2 regions of the Shewanella cyperi genome follow, and region 2 is predicted to be linked to the other one. Evidence: predicted binding sites of a transcription regulator. Region 2 holds the regulator's gene; the other holds the start of a gene.
The links. The regulator LexA, encoded in region 2, represses DNA repair genes until DNA is damaged. The targets are predictions, from matches to a motif close to TACTGTATNNNNATACAGTA.
Positions count from the first base shown of each region.

Region 1: a site for LexA is predicted at 2,241-2,260, ahead of imuA (translesion DNA synthesis-associated protein ImuA). Genes of this name have one in related genera too.

Region 1 covers NZ_CP071501.1:1,915,421-1,919,769, reverse strand. The annotation lists gene JYB84_RS08270 (Y-family DNA polymerase) at 1-1,534, opposite strand, end outside; gene imuA (translesion DNA synthesis-associated protein ImuA) at 1,534-2,220, opposite strand; gene JYB84_RS08260 (MGMT family protein) at 2,360-2,716, shown strand; gene JYB84_RS08255 (DUF3108 domain-containing protein) at 2,730-3,497, shown strand; gene JYB84_RS08250 (class II glutamine amidotransferase) at 3,518-4,306, opposite strand.
Region 2 covers NZ_CP071501.1:3,968,455-3,972,803, reverse strand. The annotation lists partial or broken gene coxB (cytochrome c oxidase subunit II) at 1-844, opposite strand, end outside; gene JYB84_RS17640 (cell division inhibitor SulA) at 1,233-1,739, opposite strand; gene lexA (transcriptional repressor LexA) at 1,736-2,359, opposite strand; gene plsB (glycerol-3-phosphate 1-O-acyltransferase PlsB) at 2,510-4,349, shown strand, end outside.

The DNA.
Region 1 (4,349 bases), 2.1 Mb from region 2:
CACCATCCCGATGGCGGGCCAGGTAATAGTCACGCTGTTGTGGTTGCTGTTGCCACCAGGGGCTGCGAAAACGCTCGGGCCCCCGCAGCAATGTTATGTCGTCGGCGGCAATGGGGCTCGGCGCAGGCAAGAGCCAGGCCGGGCGACAGGCCAGTCTTTGTCTGGAACTGAGTCCGCCACCCTTGCAGGGTTCCCCGGCAGCGTGTGCCTGCCAGGCGGATTCCGGCAACAGGGCATCCCGGAAACTGAGGCGCTTCAGGCTCCGGGCCCCAAGCCTTGCCTCCAGCCGCGCCAGCAGGATCTCCTGCTGCTGCTCTTTGGCCATCAGCCCCTGGCTCTTGGTCAACTGGCGTCTGGGAACAAAGCGCCTGGCCGCCAGGGTCAGGGCCACCACGGGCTGACTCAGGCTGTGGCGTTCCAGTTGCAGCCGGCACAGACTCAGCAGCGCCTCGGCCTGATACTCGGCAAAGGGATAGCTCAGCTCCAGTTGCAAAGGGGCGGTGTCCGGATCCCGGTAATGCAGGCTCAGCGTCAGCTGTTGCAGCGCCAACTGCCGCTGGCGCAGGTACAGGGCCAGTTCGGTAAACATGCGCCCCAGCACAAACACCAGTCCCTGCAATTCACAGGCTTCGAACAGCAACTCCTGCTTGTGCCTGTAATGCTCCGGCAAGCGGTAATACTCCAGGGGCTGGGGCAGATCGCCCCGGATCCTGGCCAGCAGCCCGGGCAGCCCGGGGCCGAAGCGGATCCCAAGCTCGGCGGCGGGCAACGCCAGCAGCGTTTGCAGTTGCACTATGCCCATGCCGGCAAGACGCGCCAGGCTGTCATCGTCCAGCGGCAGCATCTCAACCGGCACGGATCCCAGCGCCCTTGTCAGCGCTTTTGCCTGCGCTGCGAAATCGTTTGGCGGCGCTTGTGCGGCATCGGCGGCGGTAAGGTATTTGGACTCCGGCGGCCACCAGCCCCCTCTGGAACCACTGCCGGAGCCACTGCCTGAGCCACTGCCTGAGCCACTGCCTGAGCCACTGTCAGCACCACTGCCAAAGCCGTATGCAGTCAAGGGGCAGTAACGGGCAAGCAACTGGGCCGACAGCGGCGTGGGCCCCAGCGCCAGGGACACGCTGAACCCCAGCGTCTCGAAGCGGCGGCGACAAGCCAACAGCAAGGGCGGGAGACCGCCGAAGATCTGCACCATGGACCCCACTTCCAGCAGCAGGCTGTCGGGGCAAAGGCCCTCCTGCCCCGGGGGCACCACCCGGGCACTGAAACTGTAGGCCTGGCGACAAAGAAATTCCCGCGCCTGCTGCGCCAGAGCCGCCGACCCGGGAAAGGCCTCCAGCGCCGGGGCCAGCAGGGCTGCGGTAGCCATGCTCTGACCCGGCGCTATACCGGCCGCGCGGGCGATATCACAGCGACTCACAATGCGGGCTTTGGCGGGGTCGTACAGCACCATGGCCCGGGATGAGTCCAGACCGTGGCGATAGCGCAGAAAGTCCAGCTGCCAATGAGGCAGGTACAGCGCCAGAAACAGCATCAGCCCCAGGGTCCCCGGATCAATTGGCCCACAGGTGCATTGGCGGGCAGCAGCCTGTCATGGAGCGCCAGGTTCAGTGACACCTCCCCAGCGCCGCCACGGCGCTTGAGCAGACGGAGCCGCACCTGCGCCCCTTCGCCGGGCTCCAGCGCCAGCTTGAGCGGCACCGGATGGGCCTCTTGCTGGGATGGCAGGCAGACTATGCCGAGACTCTGGCCTTTTTCACTGGCCAGTTGCAGACGCCTTGCCTCACTCAGACTCAGGTGCGTCAGCCAGGCGAGCACCAGCTGGCAGCCGCCACTACTCAGCGCCTGCTCCATGGCCCACAGCTGCTCCTTGCGATCCAGGCTATCGACCCAGTAAAGCCGCTCCATGGCTATGCCCTGCTGCAACAGGTATTGGGGGACGGGCAACAGCGGCGGCGCCACCAGCAGCATCAGGGCATCGCTTTGCCGGCTGAGCGTGGCCAGCAGAGGCGACAGCAACGCCAGTTCCCCGAGGCCGGGATGGGGACAGATGAGTTCGCACAACCCCTGCCGCGGCCAGCCGCGGTCAGGCAACAGGGCATCAAGGCTGTCAAAGCCGCTGCCATGGCCGGGCACCAGCGGCGCTATCTCTTGCCCAACCCAGATATCCTGGCGTGCCAACAGTGATGGCAAGGCATGCACTGACTGTCGCTCTCCCATATCGGCTCCCATCAATCAAGCACTGTATTTATATACAGTATAGATAAGCAGACATGAAACGCCAAGCCCCTTGCAGGACTAGGCAGCCGGGATGGCAGCCGCTACACTGCCGCCACAGGACAACAGCACGGGAACAGCCATGGACTCCTCTTTACCCACCCTGGGTATGAACGAAAAAATCTGGTTAATAGTGGCCATGATCCCCGAGGGCAAGGTCTGCAGTTATGGCCGGATCGCCGATTATGCCGGCCTGCCTGGCCGGGCCCGCCACGTTTCCAAGGCACTCAAGCTGGCGCCTTGCGCACTGGGGCTGCCATGGCATAGAGTCATTAATAGCCAGGGCAAAATCTCCTTTCCACTCGACACTGAGGGTTTCCGTGAGCAGCAGGAATTACTGCGGGCCGAGGGGGTGACAGTGAACCGGGGCAAGATTGCCTTGTCTGAGTATGAGTGGCGCCCGGATCTGGCGACTCTGGTCATGGCCATGCCTTTCTGACTCAAGGAGTTTTATGCGTACTACTTATATACGTACTTTTATGCGTGCATTGGTGTTTGCGCTGACCGCGCTGCTGAGCCTGGCACTTCCAGCAGCCTGGGCCCAAAGCCCACTGGCCCCCCAAAGTGCCGAGTACAAGGTATTTTACGGTGACATCGAACTGGGTCAGGCCAGATACATACTGCCGCCGCCCGATGGCAACTTCTACCAGTACCAATTCGATTCCAGCCTGAGCCTCTTGGTGCTGAGCGACATGCGCCATATCCGCAGCGAATTTACCCTGGAAGGCAACAATCTGACCCCGGTGCGCTTTATGCACCAGCGGGAAGGTACGGGACCGACTTTCAATGAGCAGGCCGCCTTTCTCAAGAACCAAGGTGTGGTACACAGCCGTTATAAGGATGAAAAAGCCAAACTGCCCTACGAGGGCGAACTGTACGATCCCATGACGGTGCAGTTGCAGCTGAGATTGGATCTCAGTGCCGGCAAGGAGCACATGCTGTATCGCCTGGTTAAGGACAATGAAATTGACGATTACGAGTTCAAACTGGTGGGCAAGGAGCAATTGATCCTGGCCAGTGGCAGCTATGACACGGTCAAACTGGAAGTGATTCGTAAAAGCAAAAAACGTCAGACCTTTATCTGGTTTGCCCCATCACTGGCCTATCTGCCAGTACGTCTGACCCACTTCGAAAAGGGCGACAAACAGCTGGACATCCAACTGCTGAGCCACCAGTTCAGCGACACGCCTCCCCAACTGGCCAATAGTCCCGCGTCCTGATCTTTGGCAGGCAGCGGGCATTAGCCCGGCTGCCCCTCACACAAAAGCTCACCCCTGGCAAACAACTTCCACTGCCCCGGTGTCATCAGCTGCCAGGCCTCGTTGTCGGTCAGCGGCCGGGTGGCAATGACGGTCACCACGTCTTTGGGGGTGGTTTCCTTGTCAAAATCTATGACCACGTCCGTGTCTATCAGCTTGGCCTTGCCAAAGGGGGCGCGGCGGGTGATGTGGCACAGGTTATTGCTGCAAAAACACAGCAGGTGCTCGCCATCGGTGAGGATCATATTAAAGACACCCAGGGTGCGGATCTGCTCAGCCAACGCCGCGGCATAACGAAACACCGACTGCATATCCTCGGGCGGGGTATCGCCAAAGCGCTTGACCAATTGCTCCAGCAACCAGCAAAACGCCAACTCACTGTCGGTATCGCCCACGGGTCGGAAGCGGCTGACGGGAAAATGTGGCAGATAATCACTCAACTGACCGTTATGGGCATAGGTCCAATAGCGACCCCACAGCTCGCGGCTGAAGGGGTGGGTATTTTCCAATGCCACCTCACCGCGGTTGGCCTGACGAATGTGGCTGATCACTACCTCGCTCTTGATGGGATAGGATTTGATCAGTCTGGCAATAAGGGACTGGCTGGAGGGATGGGCATCCTTAAAGGTGCGACTGCCCTTACCCTCGTAAAAAGTAATACCCCAACCGTCCACATGGGGACCGGTCACGCCGCCACGTTCGGCCAGGCCGGTAAAGCTGAAAACAATATCTGTGGGCACATTGGCGCTCATGGCCAGCAATTCACACATCTTTTCCAAAACCCTGTCAGCAAAAATGCAATTAACTGATTGT
Region 2 (4,349 bases):
TTTGTTCACCCTGAGCCATGAGGTCATCCATCGACAGGGTTTGTGTCAGCGAGGCTTGGGCTTCCGCCGCTGCCTGTTGAGCAGAGGCTTTCTGGGCCACGAGCCAGTCATCAAACTGGGCTTCGGGCAAGACTTCCACCACTATGGGCATAAAGCCATGCTGCTTGCCGCATAACTCAGCGCATTGGCCCCGGTAGATGCCGGGTTTGTCGATACGGGTCCAGGCCTCGTTGATGAAACCCGGGTTGGCGTCCTTCTTCACCGCAAAGGCAGGCACCCACCAGGAGTGGATAACGTCATCTGAGGTCATCAGGAAACGTATCTTGCGATTGGCAGGCAAGACCAGCGGCTTGTCTACTTCCAGTAAGTAGTTTTCGCCTTTGGCCTCGTTACCTTCGATCTGCTCCATCGGCGTGGACAAGATGCTGTAAAAAGCGATGTCCTGATCGAAATAGCTGTAATGCCATTTCCATTGAGATCCTGTGACTTGCACCGTCAGATCTGCATTGGAAGGGTCTTCCATGGCGATCAGGGTTTTGGTGGCCGGTATGGCCATGGAGATAAGGATAATGAAAGGGATAACCGTCCAGGCTATTTCTACCTTGGTGCTCTCATGAAACTGAGCCGCCACGGCGCCCTTCGACTTTCGGTGGTTGATCATGGCGTAAATCATAGCGCCAAATACCACCACCCCGATGGCGCAGCAGATGTACAGAATCGTCATGTGCAGGTGATATACCCTGCCACTGATTTCTGTCACCCCCTGGGTCATATTCAGCGACATGTCTGCCGCTGCCAATTGCGGTGCCATCAGCACCAGAACACAATACAACAATCGCTTCACAAGACGTCTCCTCTGTCAATTGCGAATCGCAACTACAAAGAAGAGTCACACAGTAAGTCTCTGCTCTATGCAAACTCTTCGGTTCCCAAAAAAGCAACGATGACTTCAAAGTGCGTTGGCGGTTTATCTTGTTCTATCTGTAGCCTACTGCCTTGCTAACCACGCCTGCACCTACAGCTGAATATATCGGTCTGATACACAGAGGGCCGTGGTTAAACAGGGCTCACTGCGACGACATAATCTATCCCGGATATAACAAACTATCGTTGTTACCCTGAACTACATTACTTGCAGTTTAAATATTGATCAAGATCACTTTCTTTTCTAATTAACTGAAAAAATTATTGAAAAAAAGAGCCCCACTGGGGCTCAAGGGGATGGAAGGGGATCAGTGCAGCGGTTGAAACTGGTTGGAAAGGGTCATGGGAATAGCGGCTTGGTGACAAGGATTTCCATGAGAGTGAGCATTTACATCCTGAAATATGACACCCATGGCAACCGCACTCTTGGCAACCAGCTGTAAGCGGCGTTCATCTCTGGGGTCCAGGCTGCTGCTCCAGCAAAGTACCGCACTGGAAGTGCCACTGGTCAGCGCTTTTTCCATGGCCCACAGGGTTTCCACTTCATCCTTGGCATGCACCAGTAAGACTCTGTCCATACGCACGCCGGCCTGGGCCAGGAGGTCTTTGTAGCCTATATTGGGCGGACTGATCAGCACTATCCAACGACCCTGATGACTCAGCTGCGCCAATTGGGGGCACAAGTGCTTTAGTTCGTTACGGCCCTGATCGCTGGTGGTCAGCATGCTGACTTCCGTATTGGCGCCGGCATTGTCAGCGGGCAGGTCGCGCCACAGGCCGGGATGGCGGGGAGCATTACCGAGCAGCTTGTTCATAACCAGTCTCCATTACGGATGACACCGACCGCCAGACCTTCAATGGTCAGACTTTGGCAGCTGAGATCCACCTTTATCGGGGCGTAGGCTTCGTTTTCGGCATGCAGGTAAACCACATTGCCCTTGCGTTCGAAGCGTTTGACCGTCACATCATCTTCAACCCGGGCGACCACCACCTGACCGTTGCGCGGCTGCTGCATCTTGTGTACCGCCAACAGATCGCCTTCGAGTATGCCTATGTCCTTCATACTGTCGCCCCGAACCCGCAGTAAAAAGTCGGCCTGGGGGCGGAACATGGCTGGATCCACCTGGTAATACTGCTCCACGTGTTCCTGGGCCAAAATAGGCTCACCGGCCGCCACCTGACCTATCAGCGGCAATCCCTGATGCTCAGCGTCTTCATGTTCGTCGCCCGCAAGACGAATACCGCGGGAGGTGCCGGGCATAATTTCAATACAGCCCTTCTTGGCCAGTGCCTTGAGATGTTCTTCGGCGGCATTGGCACTTTTGAAGCCCAAACGTGTGGCAATTTCGGCACGGGTTGGCGGCATACCGGTATCGGCGATATTGCGTTTGATCAGGTCCAGTATTTCAGCCTGGCGCGGTGTCAGCGGTCTCATACTCATTCCTGTTTTTCTATACAGTTACTGTTAGTATATACAGTATTTTAAACAGCGCAAGTATTAACCAGTGTTTAGATTATTGGCACTGTGACTGTGTGGTCTGATATTCTATGCGGCTAACGAAGTGGCCAAGATTGCTGAAGAAGAATGTCAACCCAAGACTCGCTGTGGTATAGAACCCTCCGCTGGATCCAGAAAAAACTGGTGCACACCATAGTGGTGCCCCAGGAGCCTTTTGCCGATCTTAATCTTGATGCGGCACGCCCCCTGGTTTACGTCATGAAAACCGAATCGGTAAGTGATATTGCCGCCCTGAGTGAAGTCACCGCCAAGTTTGGCTTGCCAAGCCCCTATGAGCCCCTGCACGTGAATGGTTTGAGCAGTCCGAGGGTGGTTTGCCTTGAGGGGGCAAAACCCCTGTTTGGGCAGCGTCAGGGCAATGAACCCTTCCTCAATGCTTTTATGCAGTTACTGTCTGTCCATAAGCAAAAGCCGGAGCTGGATATCCAGCTGGTCCCGGTGAGCCTTTATTGGGGCCGGACTCCGGGCAAGGAAGATGACAGCATGCGCGCGGCATTGCTGGAGCGGGAAAATCCCACCTGGTTGCGCAAGTGCCTGATGATATTGTTCCTCGGTCGTCACAACTTCGTGCAATTTTCCAATGCGGTTTCCCTGCGTTATATGGCCGATGAACACGGCACCGACAAACGCATTGCCCAGAAACTGGCCCGGGTGGCCAGGGTGCATTTCCGCCGTCAGCGCAAGGTGATGACAGGTCCGGCGTTGCCTAATCGTCAGGCCATGTTCCATGCGCTGTTGCAGTCCGATAACCTGAAAAAGGCCATTGCCGAAGAAGCGGCTGCCAAGAAGGTTTCCGAGGCCAAGGCCCGCGAAACGGCTATAGGTTATCTCGACGAGATAGCGGCCGACTATTCGGACAGCCTGGTGCGGGTGGCTGAGCGTATGCTGACCTGGCTGTGGAACAAGCTCTACAGCGGTATCAATATCCGCGGTGCCGAGCAGGTGCGTCAGCTGCACCATGATGGCCATGAAATTGTCTATGTGCCCTGTCATCGCAGTCACATGGATTACCTGCTGCTGTCTTACATTCTTTATTACCAGGGCATGGTACCGCCTCATATCGCGGCGGGCATTAACCTCAACTTCTGGCCGGCGGGACCTTTGTTCCGTCGCGGCGGCGCCTTCTTTATTCGCCGCAGCTTCAATGGCAACAAGCTCTATACCGCAGTGTTCCGCGAATACCTGGATCAGCTGTTTGCCAAGGGCTATTCGGTGGAGTATTTCACCGAAGGTGGCCGTTCACGCACCGGTCGTCTGCTGGCGCCCAAAACCGGCATGCTGGCCATGACGCTTAACAGTGTACTGCGTGGCATAGAGCGTCCGGTCACCCTGGTGCCCGTGTATCTGGGCTATGACCATGTGATGGAAGTGGCCACCTACCACAAGGAACTCAGCGGCAAGAAGAAGCAGAAGGAATCCCTGTGGCAGGTGCTGGGCATCATCCGCAAGTTGCGCAACTTTGGTCAGGGCTATGTGAATTTCGGCGAGCCCATCACCCTGCAATCTTTCCTCAGCGACCGTGTTCCCGAGTGGCGCGGTGCCCTGGATGAGGACCCGGATCAGAAACCTTCCTGGCTGACGCCGGCGGTCAATGCCCTGGCCAATCAGGTGATGACCCGGATCAACAATGCGGCGGCCGCCAGTTCGGTTACCCTCAACAGTTTGGTATTGTTGGCCTCCGAACAAAATGCCCTGGAACGCAGCCAGCTGGAGCGCCAGTTGGATCTGTATCTGAAGCTGCTCAAACAGGTGCCTTACACCTCCTACATCTCGGTGGCAGAAGGTAACGGCCATCAACTGGTGGAACAGGGGCTGAAGCTGAACAAGTTTGTACAGCATTCCGATGCCCTGGGTGACATCATAGCGATTGAAGAGCATCAGGCGATTTCCCTGACCTACTACCGCA